4 regions of the Streptomyces sp. NPDC003691 genome follow, and region 3 is predicted to be linked to each of the others. Evidence: riboswitches for the same ligand, from Rfam matches in the RefSeq annotation. Region 3 holds a riboswitch; each other region holds the start of a gene.

Region 1 (4,458 bases), on a different contig from region 3:
CGGGCCAAGCTGGACCGCAGGATCAGCGAACGGATCTCCATCGCCGTCCAGGTCCAGCAGGGCTGCGGGCTCTGTCTCGACGCCCACACCGGCGCGGCCCGCGCGCTCGGAGTGGCCGAGGAGGAGATCGAGCGGGCCCGCGAGGGCACCTCGGCCGATCCCGCGATCGCCGCGATCATCGCCCTCGCCCTCCGGATCTACCGCGAACCGGCGTCGATCACCGACGACGAGGTCGCCGCACTGCGGGCCCACGGCTACGGCGACCGCGCGATAGCCGATGTGGTCGGCGTCGTCGCCCTCAACATCCTCACCGGCTCGTTCAACCTGCTCGCCGGCCTCGTCCCGGAGAGCGGCACCGATGACTAGGAACGCCACCGCCTCCCGCCGCGGGGCACGGACCCCGCGGAGGGGCCGTGCCCCGCCGCACGGACCCGGAAGGAACACCGCCATGGCCCTCTTCGCCAACCGCGACTACCGCTATCTCTTCAGCGCCCAGATCATCTCCCTCTTCGGGACCGGGCTGACGACGGTGGCCCTCGGACTGCTCGCCTACGAACTCGCCGGCCCGAGCGCCGGTACCGTCCTCGGCACCGCCCTGACCGTCAAGATGGTCATGTACGTGGTCATCGCCCCGCTCGCCGCCGCCTACGCCGCCCGCTTCCCCAGAAGAACCTTCCTGGTCCTCCTCGACGTGGTGCGCGCCGCGGTCGTCCTGGCCCTGCCGTTCGTCACCGAGATCTGGCACATCTACGTACTGATCGGCCTGCTCCAGGCCGCCTCCGCGGCCTTCACCCCGACCTTCCAGGCCGTCATCCCCGATGTCGTGACCGACGAGTCCGACTACACCCGGGCGCTGTCCGCCTCCCAGGTCGCCTCCACCATGGAGAGCCTGCTCAGCCCGGTCCTGGCCGCGGTCGCCCTGGCGTTCATCAGCTTCAACTGGCTGTTCCTCGGCACCTCCGCCGGCTTCCTGATCTCCGCACTGCTCGTCCTCCCGGCCCGTATCCCCGAGGCCCGCCCCACCACCCAGACCCGGGCCTGGGACAAGGCCGCGGCGGGCATCCGGACCTTCCTGCGGACCCCGCGGCTGCGCGGCGTCATGGCCCTCAACCTGGTGGTCGCGGCGGCCGGTTCGATCGTCGTCGTCAACACCGTCAACTACGTCCGCGACGAACTCGGCGGTTCGCAGTCGGACGTCGGCTGGATGCTCGCCGCCTCCGGCGGCGGCACCCTCCTGGCCGCCCTCGTACTGCCCCGGATCCTCGACCGGGTCGCCGCCCGCACCGTCATGACGACCGGCGCCGGAGTCCTGGTCACCGGCACTATCGCCGCGGTGATCACGGTCGCGGCGGACCTGGCCTCCCGCGCCGGTACGGCGGTCGTCTGGGCCGTCATCGGCGCCGGTATGGCCCTGGTCATCACCCCGACCGGCGCGGTCCTGCGGGCCTCCGTCGAACGGAGCGCGATCCCCCAGGCGTTCGCGGCCCAGTTCTCCCTCTCGCACCTGGCCTGGCTGATCACCTACCCCATCGCCGGATGGCTCGGTACGCACGGGGGCTACGTCCTCACCTGGTCCGTCCTCGCCGCCCTCGCCGTCACGGGCACCGCGGGCGCCCTTCTCCTCTGGCCCCGGCAGGAGGGCCGACGCCCCGCGGCCGGCCCCGCGACCCCGCTCCGGCCCGTGGCCCGGACCGGCCGGTCCGCCCTCTCCAAGGCCGCCTGAGAAAAAGCTCCTTGCTCCTCCCGCACCACCCCGGTCCCCGCCCGCCGTCCGTACGGCGGACGGGGACCGTCGCCGTACCGCCGGTGGCATAGGCTGGCCCGTGCAACTGGTTCGCCCCGTCAGCCGGACGGGCGCGCCGTAAGAGGGAACCCGGTGAAAATCCGGGACTGCCCCGCAGCGGTGAGCGGGAACGACCGCCGTCATACGCACTGGGCCCGAGCCGGGCCTGGGAAGCGACGGCCAGTAGGTGCCCGCCGGGAGACCGGCAGGCGTGCCCGCGAGTCCGAAGACCTGCCCGTTGCCCGCGCGCGGACGTCTCCGTGCGCGGATATTCCGGTGACCTCGAGGGCGGGTCGGCGTACATACCTGCGGATCGTGCCGTACAACCCGGCCCGGCCGTCCGGTACGTCACCCTTCGCGCTTCTCGTCCCGTTGCCGGGATCTCAGGGATTCATCTCGCGAAGGAGATCTCCGTGACCACCAAGTCCGCAGCCGCGGCAGCACGTGCCACCGTGTACGGCTACCCCCGCCAGGGGCGGGACCGGGAGCTGAAGAAGGCCGTCGAGGGCTACTGGAAGGGCACCGTGACCGCGGACGCCCTCCACACCACCGCGGCCGGGCTGCGCCGGGCCACCTGGCGGCAGCTCGCCGACGCCGGTATCGGCGAAGTCCCCACCGGTGACTTCTCGTACTACGACCACGTCCTCGACACCACCGTCATGGTGGGCGCGATCCCGGAGCGGCACCGCGCCGCCGTCGCCGCCGACCCGCTGGACGGGTACTTCGCGATGGCCCGGGGCACCCGGGACACCGCGCCGCTGGAAATGACCAAGTGGTTCGACACCAACTACCACTATCTGGTCCCGGAGCTGGGACCGGACACCGTCTTCACCGCCGATCCGGCCAAGCAGCTCGCCGAACTCCGGGAGGCCCTCGCCCTCGGCGCGGCAGCCCGGCCGGTCCTGGTCGGCCCCGTCACCTATCTGCTGCTGGCCAAGCCCGCGCCCGGCACCGCCCCCGGCTTCGACCCGCTGACCCTGCTGGACCGGCTGCTCCCGGTCTACGCCGAGGTCCTCGCCCGGCTGCGGGCGGCCGGCGCCGAGTGGGTGCAGCTCGACGAACCCGCCCTGGTCCAGGACCGTACCCCCGCCGAACTGAACGCCGCCGCCCGCGCCTACCGCGACCTCGGCACCCTGGCGGACCGGCCCCGCATCCTGGTCGGCTCCTACTTCGACCGGCTCGGCGAGGCGCTCCGCGTCCTGGCCGCAGCCCCCGTCGAAGGACTGGCGATCGATTTCACCGGCCCCGCCGCCGCGAACCTGAACGACCTCGCCGCCGCGGGCGGTCTCCCCGGCAAACGCCTGGTGGCCGGAGTCGTCGACGGCCGCAATATCTGGACCGGCGACCTGGAGAAGTCCCTCGGCACCCTGGGCACCCTGCTGGGGCTCGCCGACCGGGTCGACGTGGCGGCCTCCTGCTCCCTGCTCCATGTCCCCCTCGACACCGCCGGTGAACGCGATATCGACCCCGGTGTCCTGCGCTGGCTGGCCTTCGCCCGGCAGAAGACCGACGAGATCGCCACCCTGGCCCGCGGACTGACCCACGGAACCGCCGCCGTCGAGGGCGAACTCTCCGCCAACCGTGCGGCCCGTGCCGCCCGGGCCGCCTCGTCCCTCACCCACGACCCGGCGGTCCGCGCCCGGACGGCCGCCGTCACCGCGGCCGACGCCCGCCGCTCCCAGCCCTACGGGGCGCGCACCGCGGCCCAGCGCGCGCACCTCGGACTGCCCCCGCTGCCGACCACCACCATCGGCTCCTTCCCGCAGACCACCGGAGTGCGCACCGCCCGCGCCGACCTGCGGACCGGACGTATCGGCACCGCCGCCTACGAGGAGGCCGTCAAGGCCGAGATCCGGGAGGTCGTCGCATTCCAGGAGAAGGCCGGAATCGACGTCCTCGTCCACGGCGAGGCCGAACGCAACGACATGGTGCAGTACTTCGCCGAACAGCTCACCGGCTACCTCACCACCCGGAACGGCTGGGTCCAGTCCTACGGAACCCGCTATGTCCGGCCGCCCGTCCTGGCCGGCGACATCTCCCGCCCCGACCCCATGACCGTCCGCTGGACCCGCTACGCCCAGTCCCTCACGGACCGTCCGGTCAAGGGCATGCTCACCGGCCCGGTCACCATGCTCGCCTGGTCCTTCGTCCGCGACGACCAGCCCCTCGCCACCACCGCCCGCCAGGTCGCCCTGGCCCTGCGCGACGAGGTGAACGACCTCGAAGCGGCCGGTACCCGCATCATCCAGGTCGACGAGCCCGCCCTCCGGGAGACCCTGCCCCTGCGCACCGCCGGGCACGCGGACTATCTCGCCTGGGCCACCGAGGCCTTCCGCCTCACCACCGGCGGCACGGCGCCGGAGACCCAGATCCACACCCATATGTGCTACGCCGAGTTCGGCGACATCGTCGACGCCATCGACGATCTCGACGCCGACGTGATCAGCCTGGAAGCGGCCCGCTCCCATATGCAGATCGCCCATGAACTCGCCGCCCACGGCTACCCCCGCGAAGCGGGCCCCGGCGTCTACGACATTCACTCCCCGAGGATCCCGTCCCCCGAGGAGCTGGCCGCCCTCCTCCGCACCGCCCTCCGCGCGGTCCCCGCCGAACGCCTCTGGGCCAACCCCGACTGCGGACTGAAGACCCGCGCCTGGCCCGAGACCCGGGCCGCC
Region 2 (4,458 bases), on a different contig from region 3:
CAGGCTTGAGGCCTCCGCTTGGACTAGACCAACCCTAGTCCCCTCGGTGTATAAGAAGCAGTGGTGTCCAGCCTGAAGGCAGAAAACAGGAGGGACAGGGTCACTCCCCGGGACCGGCCCGTGCCACGATGTGATCCGCTACAGACGGAGGAGCCGGTGACGGCAGCAGCGCAGTCGGGAACGGGAAGGCGGGCCATGACGACGGACGGGGTGGGCACGGAGACGGAGACCGGGACACCGACCCGGACCGCGCGCGTGCCCAAGTACTACCGCCTCAAAAGGCACCTCCTCGACATGACGGAGACCCTGCCCCCGGGGACTCCGGTACCGCCGGAGCGCACGCTCGCGGCCGAATTCGACACCTCGCGCACCACCGTGCGCCAGGCGCTCCAGGAGCTGGTCGTCGAAGGCCGGCTGGAGCGCATCCAGGGCAAGGGGACCTTTGTCGCCAAGCCCAAGGTCTCCCAGGCTCTGCAACTGACCTCGTACACCGAGGACATGAAGGCGCAGGGCCTCGAACCCACCTCCCAGCTGCTCGACATCGGCTATGTCACCGCCGACGACACCCTCGCCGGGCTGCTCGACATCACCACCGGCGGCCGGGTGCTCCGGATCGAACGCCTCCGGCTGGCCAGCGGCGAACCGATGGCCATCGAGACCACCCATCTGTCGGCCAAGCGCTTCCCGGCGCTCCGGCGCAGCCTGGTCAAGTACACCTCCCTCTACACGGCACTGGCCGAGGTCTACGACGTCCATCTCGCCGAGGCCGAGGAGACCATCGAGACCTCCCTGGCCACCCCGCGGGAGGCCGGGCTGCTCGGTACGGACGTCGGCCTGCCGATGCTGATGCTCTCGCGGCACTCGCTGGACGCGCAGGGTGAGCCGGTGGAGTGGGTGCGCTCGGTGTACCGCGGCGACCGCTACAAGTTCGTCGCCCGCCTCCGCCGCCCCCAGGACTAGAGCCCCCGTTTTCGTCCCGCCCGGCCCCGGAGCCCCGCTCCGGGGCCGGGCCCTTTCCGGGCCGGACGAGGCGGAGCAGCCCAGAGGCGCGGCGCACCTTTCCGGAGTGGGCAAGGCCGGACAGCTCAGGGGCGCCGGGGGTCCCACGCCGAAGGCGTAGGGGGAGGAACCGCGCGATCGGCCCACGACAGCGCACGGTCGCGGATGGTCGCCACCGGGCCGGGCGCAAGACGGAATCCGTCACGGCACTCCATGCCGCCCGCCGAGTACCACTCCGCCGCGGCTGGTCGCGCAGTTCCCCGCGCCCCTACGGCCTTCACCGCCCCCGCCCCGGAAAAGGACCCGGCCTCCTTGGGATCCGGCGCGTACCCACCCCTGGAAGAGGGCCCGGCCAGCCCGCCCCGGCAGGGGAGCCGCCCGCTCACGAAGGGGCGATCATGGGGCGGGGCGTCCCCGAACCGTGCGGGAGCGTGAGAGGCACGACACAACATGTGGGGGCAACGCTTCGGCGGTGCCCCCACATGTATGCTCATCTCGCTGTCACCGCAGAGGAATCCGGTGTGAATCCGGAACTGTCCCGCAACGGTGTGCTTCGGCCTGCTTTGTCGGGCCGGGCGAGTCCGGCCGTCTGCCGACAGCGCACCCGGATCGTCCGACCCGGGTGCCGAGACGTCCGGGCCTCGCGGTTGGGCCGGTGGACGCCGTACGCGCTGCCCTTTTCCGGCATGGCGCATCCGGCCTGCCCACCCTCCCCCGCCCGCGGCCCGTGAGCCGAGCGAGGGAGAGCCCCACGTGACCATCGCGCCAGCCGATCCGGCTTCAGGCACCGCCCAGCAGCTTCCCGGGCAGACCCCCGGGCCCGCCGCTGCCGCGACGCCCGAGGACGGGCCGGGGACCGCCCTGCTGCGGACCCTGACCGACCTCACCGCCGATCTGCCGGACACCGACCCCGGAAGGGTCGCCGCCGCCGCACTCCGCGGCCGGCACCCCGGATCGGACGCGGCGGAACTCCACCGGCTCGCCACCGACGCCGCCGCGGGCCTGATCTCGGAGGACCCCTCCTACTCCCGGCTCGCCGCCCGGCTGCTGACCCGGACCATCGCCGACGAGGCCGCGGGCCAGGGCTCGGACTCCTTCTCCGCCTCGGTCCGGGTGGGCCATGCGGAGGGCCTGATCGCGGACCGTACGGCCGCCTTCGCGGAGCTGCACGCCGAGCGGCTGGACGCGGCGGTCGACCCGGCCGCCGACGACCGCTTCGGCTACTTCGGGCTCCGCACCCTGTACAGCCGCTATCTGCTGCGCCACCCCATCACCCGCCAGGTGGTGGAGACCCCGCAGCACTTCATGCTCCGGGTGGCCTGCGGACTGGCGGAGGACGAGTCCGTCCGCGCCCTGGACGAGGTGCTCGCCCTGTACGGGCTGATGAGCCGCCTCGACTATCTGCCGTCGTCGCCGACGCTCTTCAACTCGGGCACCCGTCATCCGCAGATGTCGTCCTGCTATCTGCTGGACTCCCCGCTGGACGAGCTGGATTCCATCTACGACCGCTACCACCAGGTGGCGCGGCTCTCCAAGCACGCCGGCGGTATCGGGCTCTCGTACTCCCGGATCCGGGCCCGCGGCTCCCTGATCCGCGGCACCAACGGCCACTCCAACGGCATCGTGCCCTTCCTGAAGACCCTCGACGCCTCGGTCGCCGCGGTGAACCAGGGCGGCCGGCGCAAGGGCGCCGCCGCCGTCTACCTGGAGACCTGGCACGCGGACATCGAGGAGTTCCTGGAGCTGCGCGACAACACCGGCGAGGACGCCCGGCGCACCCACAACCTCAATCTCGCGCACTGGATTCCGGACGAGTTCATGCGCCGGGTCGACGCCGACGCCGACTGGTCGCTCTTCTCCCCGGCCGACACTCCCGAGCTGGTGGACCTGTGGGGCGAGGAGTTCGACGCCGCCTACCGGGCCGCCGAGGCGAAGGGCCTGGCCCGCAAGACCATGCCCGCCCGTGATCTGTACGGCCGGATGATGCGGACCCTCGCCCAGACCGGCAACGGCTGGATGACCTTCAAGGACGCCGCCAACCGCACCGCCAACCAGACCGCGGAGAAGGGCCACACGGTCCACTCGTCGAACCTCTGCACCGAGATCCTGGAGGTCACGGACGACGGCGAGACCGCGGTCTGCAACCTGGGCTCGGTCAACCTCGGCGCCTTCGTGGCCGGCGGGGACATCGACTGGGAGCGGCTGGACGCCACCGTCCGCACCGCGGTGACCTTCCTCGACCGGGTCGTGGACATCAACTTCTACCCGACCGAGCAGGCGGGCCGCTCGAACGCCCGCTGGCGCCCGGTCGGCCTGGGCGCCATGGGCCTCCAGGACGTCTTCTTCCAGCTGCGGCTGCCCTTCGACTCCCCCGAGGCCCGCGCGCTGTCGACCCGGATCGCCGAGCGGATCATGCTGGCCGCCTACGAGGCGTCCGCGGATCTCGCCGAGCGCCACGGCACCTTCCCCGCCTGGGAGAAGACCCGGGCCGCCCGGGGCGTCCTGCACCCCGACCACTACGGCACCGAGCGGAACTGGCCGGAGCGCTGGGAGGCGCTGCGCGCCCGGATCGCCCGTACCGGCATGCGGAACTCCCTGCTGCTCGCCATCGCGCCGACCGCGACCATCGCGTCCATCGCCGGTGTGTACGAGTGCATCGAGCCCCAGGTCTCCAACCTCTTCAAGCGCGAGACCCTCTCGGGCGAGTTCCTCCAGGTGAACTCCTATCTGGTGGCCGACCTGAAGAAGCTCGGGGTCTGGGACGCGCAGACCCGGGAGGCGCTGCGCGACGCCAGCGGCTCGGTCCAGGGCTTCTCCTGGGTCCCGTCCGAGATCCGCGAGCTGTACCGCACGGCGTGGGAGATCCCGCAGCGCGGTCTGATCGACATGGCGGCGGCCCGGACGCCCTATCTCGACCAGTCGCAGTCGCTGAACCTGTTCCTGGAGACGCCGACCATCGGGAAGCTCAGCTCGATGTACGCGTACGCCTGGAAGCAGGGTCTGAAGACCACGTACTACCTGCGGTCCCGCCCCGCGACCCGGATCGCCCGGGCCGCGAGCGGCACGGCCGCCGCCACCGCCCCCGTACCGGCGCAGGTCACCCCCGAAGAGGCGGTCGCCTGCTCCCTGGAGAACCCCGAGTCCTGCGAGGCCTGCCAGTAATGCCCACCCCGGAAACGCCCGCCGCCCGTCCGCAGAACCTGCTGGACCCGGGCTTCGAGCTCACCCTGCGGCCGATGCGCTACCCCGACTTCTACGAGCGGTACCGCGACGCCATCAAGAACACCTGGACGGTGGAGGAGGTCGACCTCCACTCGGACGTCGCCGACCTGGCCAGGCTGACCCCGGGCGAGCAGCACCTGATCGGACGGCTGGTGGCGTTCTTCGCCACCGGCGACTCGATCGTCGCCAACAATCTGGTGCTCACCCTCTACAAGCACATCAACTCCCCGGAGGCAC
Region 3 (4,458 bases):
GGCAGTCCCGGACGATGTCGTCGTCCTCGCAGAGCCGGAGATGGCGAAGGTACTCCAGGGCCGCCCGCAACTGCCCGATCCGCTGCTCCAGCAGTTCCATCTGTTCGCCGACGGCGGTGCGCCAGGCGGGGATCGCCGCCTTTCCCGAGGTGACGACGGCCGCCTGGTCCAAGGGCATCCGGCCCACCACACAGCAGAGATAGGCGAGACCGAGACGGCGGAGGTCCGCCTCGCCGTAGAGCCGTTTGCCACCCGCACGGGCCGGCGGGTCGAGCACACCCCGGTCCTCCCACCACCGCACCGTGGACGGCGCAAGGCCGTACAGCGCCGCCGCTTCACCGATGGAGACACCATGTCGCGTCATGCCCCCAGTTGACATCAAGTCGACTTGACGGGACAAGATCCGAACTCCTACCCGTCCGGCAGGAGGAGTCGACCGTGTCAGAGGTCGGAAGCAGCACCGGAAACGCCGAGAACGCCCAGCACAACCAGAACTCCCAGCACACCGAGCACACCGCGAGCACCGAGTACGCCGAGACCGTCATCATCGGCGCGGGCCAGCAGGGCTGCGGCACGGCCGCCTCCCTTCAGGCCCTGGGCCGGGAGCACCTGGTGCTGGAGCGGGGGCGGATCGGCCAGTCATGGGGGCACGAGCGGTGGGACAGTCTGCTGGTGGGAAGCGGCAACCGGTCGGTGCGGTTCCCCGGCCGGGAGTACGACGGAGACGACCCCGACGGCTTTATGCCGGGCCGCGAACTGGCCCGGCGGCTGCGCCGCTATGCGGCGGACCGGAAGCTCCGGATCCGGGAGCACACGGCCGTCCGGCGGGTCGAGTGTCCGCCGGATACCTCCGGCCGCGGCGCCGTGCGGTTCAGGGCCCTGCTGCGCGACGGGGGTTCCATCGGCTGCCGCAACCTCGTGGTGGCGGTGGGCGGTTACGCCGCTCCCCGCACCCCTTCCTTCGCCGCCGATATCGACCCGTCCGTCACCCGGCTGCACTCCCACGACTACCGCAACCCCGGATCCCTGCCGGCCGGTGCCGTCCTGGTGGTGGGCGCGGGAATCAGCGGCCAGCAGATCGCCGACGAGCTGGCGGACGCCGGGCGGAGCGTCTATCTGTCGGTCGGCCGCCACGGCGCCTGGCCCCGGCACTACCGGGGCCGCAGCCTCCACGAATGGATGTTCGTGTTCGGCCTGGAGGAGGAGTACGTCCGGGCGGGCAACGTCGACGCCGGCCGCGGCGGGGTGCTGCCCGGCCTCCCGGTGGCGGCCGTGCTGGACGGCACCGGCGATCTCAATCTCGCCACGCTGGCCGGAAAGGGAGTCGTGCTCGTCGGCTCCGTGCGCGCGGCGGCCGGCGGGATCCTGCGGCTGGAGGAGAACGTCGTCGCCGTCGCCGAGGCGTCCGCCCGCAGCTTCCGGCGGGTGATCGAGACCATCGACACCGGCATCAGGGAACGGGGGTTCCCGGTCCCCGAACAGCACCCGGCCCCCCGTGTCGACATGGACCGCATCGCTCCGTTCGGAGACCGCCTCGACCTCGCCCGCCACGGCATCACCTCGATCATCTGGTGCACCGGCTTCGGACCCGACTACCGGATCCTCCCGGCGCGCGCCCTCGACGGCCACGGCGCGCCGCTCCAGCGGAAGGGCGTTCTCGGGGCGATTCCCGGCCTGTACTACGCGGGGCTCCCGGACGGGAATTCTCTCGCCCCGGTCGCCATCGGCGCCAATGTCGAGAACGGGCGGTTCATCGCCCGCCAGATCCATATCGACCATGTCCTCCGCTCGGGAACCGCGTCATCGGTGATCACACCGTAGGAACGCGGTTCGGCCGAGTGCCGCATCGCAGGAACGCGGTACGGCAGCGTGCCCCTTCCCGGGCCCCGCGGGCGGGAGGCTTCGGACCGGCTCCCGGCCCGCGGGTGCGGCTCCGGGGACTCCGCCCCGGACGCTCCGTCAGAAAGCGGTCCAGGTGAAGGAGACCAGATCGCCGGACTTTATCCGGAACTGGCAGCCGCCCACCGGGGTCGGCGTGCCGTTGACGGCGATGCTCCAGTAGGCCGATGCACCGCCGCTCACGTTCTTGATGGTGTCGACGAAGAAGTCGTCGAAGGACGGGTACCAGGGGCCGTCCCAGGTGAAACCGTGCTTGCGGGCGGCATCGTCGAGCGCGGCGGTCGGTGTGGGCACCTTGGCCGGATGGGCTCCGCCATTGGTGCCGTCGCACTTGTGGGTACCACCGGAGGCGGTGGTCACATCGTGCCCCCTGGTTCTGACCTTTCCGCTGAACAGCAGCCCGTCGGGCCCCTGGACGGTGAGGGAGACCTTCACCGGAGCGTTGGTACGGTGCGCGGGCGCGGCGGGTGCGGCGGCGGCGGGTGCCGCGGCGAAAGCCAGTGAGAGGACCGCCGCGGTGGCGGCGGCACGCTGAGCGAGCTGTGCGGGCATGGAACGCCTTTCGTCGGACCGGGCCCGCCGCGCGCCCGGCACACCGGGGCGGATCACGCCGCCCCGCCCCGCCGCGACCTGTGGCGGAAGACGGGACGGAACGCCCCTGGGCGCAAGGCTTCACGCCGCAGACCTGGCGGAGGAAGCAAAGCGAACCGTGTACTGGGCATCCCGGCTCGCGGCGCAGCGCGCCGCACACGGTTGCAGGTCAGCGCCGGACTCCCACCGGCTTCCCCCAGAGACACACGGCTATGAAGTTGTCACCCGGTCGGGGACCGGGATGACGAATCGTACGAGCACGGAGGCGAGTTGACCACAGCGCCGGGCCGGGTGACGGCGCTCCCGCACCCGGGCTGCCGGGCGGGACGCACCGCCCCCGTACCGGCGCTCCCGGGTGGTGGCCGCGCCCACCGCTCACCCCGGCTTTCCTCAAGGTGCCTGCCCCGCACATCACGCCCCACAAGACGCCTTCGGCACACATCTTGCCCTCCGTCACAGTTCCGGGGAATTCCGCCGCGGCCCGGCGCATCGCAGCCTTGCGCATCCGTCCGGACAGCAGCGAGACTGTGGCGGTCCACGGCGACGGGGAATCCGGCGGGGGGTCCGCGGAATGGTCATGGCAGACGGGGACGTCCACACCTATGCGGCCGGTTACGAATCGGATGCGCCCGCGTTCCGCGAGATGATTCGGTTTCTGCGCGGCCACTTCAACCCCGGCATCGGATCCCCGCAGAACCCCGATACCCGGTTCGTACGGGTGGATTTCGAGCTGGACTACGGGGCCAAGGCGGTCCGGCTCTACGTTCTGAAGCAGAATCTCTACGTCCAGGGCTGGTCGATCGGCCGGGCCGGCGCCACGGAGCGCTTTCTCGCCGCCCGCGGGAATCAGGCCGCACCCGAGCAGCCGGTGCCCGTGCAGACCAATCAGCGCGTCAACTCGAATTACTCCGAGGCCGCTCCGGACTTCGATATCGGAGGGTTCCAGATGATCAACGACCTGGAGACCCTTTACAACCATGTCGACAAGCTGGTGAAGACCGGATCGGGCATACCCGAAAAAGCCGAGGAAGCATTCCACCGGCTTATTATCATGACCGCGGAAATGGCCCGGTTCGGTGGGTTCTTCGAGAACTTCCTGACCGTCTGGCCGGAATCCTGGTCCCAGTACACGCGGCTGACGCGGCCGGACGGTACGGAGACGATGTACTTCAACGAGGCCGTCAAGAAGTGGGACGACCTTTCGGCGGTGGTCCGCGGGACAAAACCCGGTATCCGGTACGCCGGGCGCGAGGTGGGTCCGGCCGAGGCCGGACAGATCATGGGGAACGGCGCGCTGCACCAGTAGCCGACAGAGGGGGTCCGGTGGATCTCGATGCCCTGAAAGCGCACCTGACGAGCCCGGGGGATCCCCCCGTACTGCGCGCCACGGACACCGCGCTGCCCCCGCAACTGGCCGACCTGCTGGTGACGTTCCCGGACGGTGTCTGCCGGGGTGCCGCCGGTTCGCAGGAGCCGGGGTTCGACCCCGGACACACCGTGCTGACCCTCGTTCTCGTCTGCTCCCCCACCGGCTGGCCCGCGGGCGGCCGGGTCACGCTCACGGTGACCGGGGTGACCGTGACCGTGGCCGTGGACGGCTCCGCCGGGCTGGTTCTCAGCGGTACGTTCGACACCGTCGACGTGGTGTGCACGGTGACCGGGGGCGAGGACGGACGGCTCACCGCCGCCGTACGCCCCCGGCACCAGGGGGCGTTCGCCGGTGCACTGGACGAGCTGGGGGAACGCCTCGGCTCCGCGCCCGGGTGGCAGAGCGCCCGGCAAGGGCTGCGAACGCTCGGCCTGGCGGCCGGTGATGTCGCCGGATTCGACCTCCGGCTGACCCCGGCGGACGGAGCCGTACCGGCCGTCCACACCGTCACTGTCACCGCCATGGCCGTCGTCGCCGCGCTCGACCTCGGGGCCCTCCCGCTGGAGATCGCGGTATGGCTGCCCGACCTGCGGGTCAGC
Region 4 (4,458 bases), on a different contig from region 3:
CGGAAGCGGGCGACGTCCAGCCCGAGGACGACCGCGCCCTCCTCCCCGACCAGCAGCAGGTCCAGCGGCCGGGCCAGGGCGAGCAGCAGCGGGAGCGCGAGGCAGACGACGGCCGTGGGCAGCCAGACGCTGTCCCAGCGGGCGCTGCCGAGGCCGCCGAGCGACCAGTACAGCGCCTCGCGGAAGTGCTCGGGCCGGGAGGAGGCGACGAGGACCAGGGTGGTCAGGGCGGTGAAGACATAGCTGATGGTGACTCCGGCGAGGACCAGCCGGGTGCCGGTCATCCCGCCGCCGTTCCGCGCCAGCCCGTAGACCAGGAGGAACGCGGCGAGGGAGCCCGCGAAGGCGCCCGCGGGCAGGGCGACGGTGGTGGTGACGCCGATCCCGAGGACCAGGACGAGTACGGCGCCGGTGGACGCCCCGGAGGAGATCCCGAGCAGGAACGGGTCGGCGAGCCGGTTGCGTACGAGGGCCTGGAGGACCGTGCCGACGACCCCGAGCCCGGCGCCGACGACCACCCCGAGGAGCACCCGCGGCAGCCGGACGTCCACGACGATCGTGCGGAAGGGGCTGGGCTCGGCGCCGGGCAGCAGGGCCGCGAGGACTTCGCGGGGCGGGATGCGTACGGAGCCGAGCGCGAGCGCCGCGAGGACGGCGGCGGCCAGGGCCGTCAGCAGCCCGGCGGCCACGGCCCCGAACCGGAGCCGGGAGAGCGCGGGCGCGGAGCCCTCCGGCCGGGATTTCCCGGGCGGGGGCGGTGCGTCCGGGCTGCGCTCCGTCAGCGGGGGCGGCGCGTCCGGGCTGCGGTCCTTGCGCGGAGGCGGGCCGGTGACGGGCGGGACCGCCGGGGCCGGGGCCCCGGCGGCGGGCCTTGTGGGCGGCGCGGAGTCCGCCGGGGCGGACACGGCGGGTGCGGGCCGCTCCGGGGCGGGCGGGCCGCCGGAGCCCGGGGCTCCGGCGGCACCCTGCGGTGCGGGCGTCATCGCGCGAGCTGCGGGGCCAGCTTGGCGATCGCGTCCGGCGCGCGGACGCCGAGGACCGCGTCGGAGAGCGGCAGGACGGCGAACTTCTTGTTCCGGATCGCCGGGACGTCCTTCAGCGCGGGGTCCGTCAGCAGCTTCTGCTTCTTCTGAGCCAGGCTGGTCGCGCCGTAGTCGTAGATCACGATCACCTCGGGCTTGCGGGCCACGACCTGCTCCCAGGTGGCGTCGCCGAAGCTCTTGGGGATATCGGCGAAGACATTGCGGCCGCCCGCGCGGGTGATCAGCTCATTGCCGATGCCCTTGCCGCCGACGGTGAACGCGGTCTTGTCGCCGCTGTCGTAGACGAAGACGGGCACCGGTGCGGTCTGCGTCTTCTTCAGCCCGGCCGCGGTCTTCTCGACCGACGCCCGCGAGTCCGCGATCCACTTGTCGGCCCGGTCGCCGACGCCGAAGGTCCGGCCGACCTCGGCTATCTCGCGGTAGACGTCGTCGAGGGTGGTCCGGTCCTTCGTGCAGTACTCCAGGTTGAGCCGGGTGTCGATGCCGGCCTTCTTCAGCTCGTCACGGGTGCGGCCGTCCTTGGCCTCGAAGGCGCTGGCGTAGCCGCCGTAGACGAAGTCCGGGTTCGCGGCGAGGAGCTTCTCCTTGGACGGGTACTCCTTGGCGAGCACCGGGACCGCGTCGTACGCCTTCTTGTAGCGCGGGAGCACCTCGTCGTCGAGATAGGCGGTGCCGACCAGGGACTTCTCCAGGCCCAGCTCCAGCATGACCTCGGTGACGTGCTGGTTCATGGTGACGGCCCGCTTCGGGGGCGCCTGGTAGGTGGTCTTCACGCCGCAGTTGTCGACGGTGTACGGGAAGCCGGGCGCCGCGGCGGCCTTGCCGCCGCCCTTGCCGGAGTCCGAGCCGGAGCCGCAGGCGGTGAGGGCCAGCGGGAGCAGTGCGGCGGCCGCGGCGGTCAGGGCGGTACGGCGACGGCGGCCGTACGGGCGCCGGGATATGCGCGTGGACATGCGTGGGTCCTCCTCCGGGGATCCGCGTCCCCTGGGTCATGGGAGAAGGGCGATGGGTCAGTTCCTGGCTGACGGCCGACGGACGCGGCGCGCGGAGTGCGCGCACGTGTCAGTCGACCGGTCACAGTGGCGGGACCGCGCCGGATTCGCACCGGCTTCCTGGGTCCCAGCGCCCCGTATGGAGTTGAAGCGACAGCGGTGGGGTGGAGATGGGTGGAGCTGCGGGTCAGTATGCCTCGACGACCCGGACTTCCTCTTCCGTGATCTTCTCGTCGACGATCCGGAACGAGCGGAACTGGAAGGGTCCCTCGCCCGCGGTGTCGGCGGTGGAGACCAGGACGTAGTGCGCGTTCGGCTCACCGGCGTAGCTGACGTCCGTGCGGGACGGGTACGCCTCGGTCATGGTGTGCGAGTGGTAGACGATCACCGGCACCTCGTCGTTGTCGTCCAGCTCGCGGTAGAGCTTCAGGAGGTCGCCCGAGTCGAATTCGTAGAACGTGGACGACCGGGCCGCGTTCTCCATGGGGATGAATCGTTCCGGCCGGTCGCTGCCCTCGGGGCCCGCGACGATGCCGCACGCCTCGTCGGGGTGGTCGGCGCGGGCGTGCGCGACGATCCGGTCGTAGAGGTCCTGGGTGAGCGTCAGCATGCGGATCAGGATAAACGCGCGCCGGGCGGACGGCGGAAGGGTGCCGGGGCGGACGGCGGAAGGGCCGGTCCCCGGCTGTCGGACCGCGAGTGAGCCGAAGGGGCGCGGCGAGTTCTGGAAGGAGAACGCGCGGAGGCCGCGAGGAACGAGCGGCCGAGCACGATCGACTGAAGAACTCGTCTTAGGCGCCCCGGAGGCGAACCGAGCCTGGAAAAAAGGGGATGCCGGGCGGCGGGTGGGGCGGGCAGGCAGTCGCCCACCCGCCGTCCGGCACGTTCGGGGGCCGCGGATGACGGCCCGGTGGCCGTCAGCGCTTGGCGAAGGCCGTGCCCTCCGGGTTCTTCGCCCGGAGGACGAGATACGAGACCCCGAGCACCAGCGCCCAGAGCGGTGCCACATAGAGCGAGATCCGGGCGTCCTTGTCGATGCCCATCAGGACGATCACCATGCCGATGAACGCCAGCGCGAACCAGCTCGTCCAGGGGGCGCCGGGGGCCTTGAAGGAGGATTCGGCGACCTCGCCGCGGGCGGCCTTGGCGCGGTAGCGGATATGGCTGACCAGGATCATGATCCAGGCCCACATACCGGAGATGGTGGCAAAGGAGACGATCTTGTTGAAGGCGTCGCCGGGCCACTGGTAGTTGATCCACACACCGATCAGCATCAGACCGGCGGAGAAGGTGGTGCCGATCAGCGGGGTGCCGTGCTTGGTGAGCTTGGTGAAGAGCTTCGGGCCCTGGCTGTTGAGCGCGAGGTCGCGGAGCATCCGGCCGGTGGAGTACATACCGGAGTTGCAGGACGACAGCGCCGCGGTGAGCACCACGAAGTTGACGATGCCCGCGCCGATCTGGAGGCCCATCTGGTCGAAGGCGGCGACGAACGGGGAGACGCCCGGCTGGAAGTTGGTCCAGGAGACGACCGACAGGATCATGATCAGGGCGCCGACGTAGAAGACGGCGATCCGCCACGGCACGGTGTTGATGGCCTTGGGGAGGGTCTTCTCCGGGTCCTTGGACTCACCGGCGGTGACTCCGACCAGTTCGACCGCCAGGAAGGCGAACATCACGATCTGGAGGGTCATCAGGGTGCCGCCGAGGCCCTTGGGGAAGAAGCCGCCGTCGCTCCAGAGGAGGGAGAAGGAGGCGGTGTCACCGGCGTCGGTGAAGCCCAGGGTGATGATTCCGGCGCAGATCAGGATCATGCCGATGATGGCGGTGACCTTGACCATGGAGAACCAGAACTCCAGCTCGCCGAAGATCTTCACGGAGATCAGGTTGGCGAGATAGAGGATGACCGTGAAGGCCAGGGCCGAGATCCACTGCGGCAGGTCGAACCAGTACGTCATGTACTCGGCGGCCGCGGTGACCTCGGTCATTCCGGTGACGACCCAGAACAGCCAGTACGTCCAGCCGGTGGCGAAGCCCGCGAAGGGGCCGACGAACTCCCGCGCGTACTCGGAGAACGAGCCCGCGACCGGGCGGTACATCAGCAGCTCGCCCAGCGCCCGCATGATGAAGAAGATGACCACGCCCGCGATGGCGTAGGCGAGGATGAGGCTGGGGCCCGCTTTGGAGATGCCCTTGCCGGCGCCGAGGAAAAGGCCCGTGCCGATGGCTCCGCCGATGGCGATCATCTGGATCTGACGGGCACCGAGTGTCCGGTGGTACCCCTGGTCCTCCGCGGTGGCCGCCGGGGCCTTCGTCCCGGCCGGTCCGCCCGGACCGTTCTTGCTGTCGTCGACCTGCACCGAGGTCATAACTGGTGCGCCCTTCTCTCCATGCCGATCCGCGTGCGTCGCGCCCCCCGGCGATAC

What was found. Region 3 has a riboswitch for cobalamin ahead of ACWDR0_RS17350 (DUF4430 domain-containing protein). Riboswitches for the same ligand answer to the same signal wherever they lie in the genome.
Region 1: it holds a riboswitch for cobalamin, as region 3 does, so the genes downstream of both, metE (5-methyltetrahydropteroyltriglutamate--homocysteine S-methyltransferase) here and ACWDR0_RS17350 (DUF4430 domain-containing protein) in region 3, are expected to answer to the same signal.
Region 2: it holds a riboswitch for cobalamin, as region 3 does, so the genes downstream of both, ACWDR0_RS09445 (ribonucleoside-diphosphate reductase subunit alpha) here and ACWDR0_RS17350 (DUF4430 domain-containing protein) in region 3, are expected to answer to the same signal.
Region 4: it holds a riboswitch for cobalamin, as region 3 does, so the genes downstream of both, ACWDR0_RS09955 (ABC transporter substrate-binding protein) here and ACWDR0_RS17350 (DUF4430 domain-containing protein) in region 3, are expected to answer to the same signal.

Annotation. Positions count from the first base shown of each region.
Region 1 is NZ_JBSFNQ010000022.1:16,987-21,444, reverse strand. It holds gene ACWDR0_RS13575 (carboxymuconolactone decarboxylase family protein) at 1-366, shown strand, start outside; gene ACWDR0_RS13570 (MFS transporter) at 449-1,723, shown strand; cobalamin riboswitch at 1,814-2,036, shown strand; gene metE (5-methyltetrahydropteroyltriglutamate--homocysteine S-methyltransferase) at 2,197-4,458, shown strand, end outside.
Region 2 is NZ_JBSFNQ010000014.1:6,366-10,823, forward strand. It holds gene ACWDR0_RS09440 (GntR family transcriptional regulator) at 196-960, shown strand; cobalamin riboswitch at 1,453-1,610, shown strand; gene ACWDR0_RS09445 (ribonucleoside-diphosphate reductase subunit alpha) at 1,753-4,161, shown strand; gene ACWDR0_RS09450 (ribonucleotide-diphosphate reductase subunit beta) at 4,161-4,458, shown strand, end outside.
Region 3 is NZ_JBSFNQ010000032.1:57,458-61,915, forward strand. It holds gene ACWDR0_RS17340 (helix-turn-helix domain-containing protein) at 1-364, opposite strand, end outside; gene ACWDR0_RS17345 (flavin-containing monooxygenase) at 439-1,821, shown strand; gene ACWDR0_RS17350 (DUF4430 domain-containing protein) at 1,960-2,451, opposite strand; cobalamin riboswitch at 2,599-2,728, opposite strand; gene ACWDR0_RS17355 (ribosome-inactivating family protein) at 3,068-3,796, shown strand; gene ACWDR0_RS17360 (DUF6603 domain-containing protein) at 3,814-4,458, shown strand, end outside.
Region 4 is NZ_JBSFNQ010000015.1:12,193-16,650, reverse strand. It holds gene ACWDR0_RS09960 (FecCD family ABC transporter permease) at 1-983, opposite strand, end outside; gene ACWDR0_RS09955 (ABC transporter substrate-binding protein) at 980-1,996, opposite strand; cobalamin riboswitch at 2,035-2,181, opposite strand; gene ACWDR0_RS09950 (Mov34/MPN/PAD-1 family protein) at 2,223-2,645, opposite strand; gene ACWDR0_RS09945 (amino acid permease) at 2,953-4,401, opposite strand.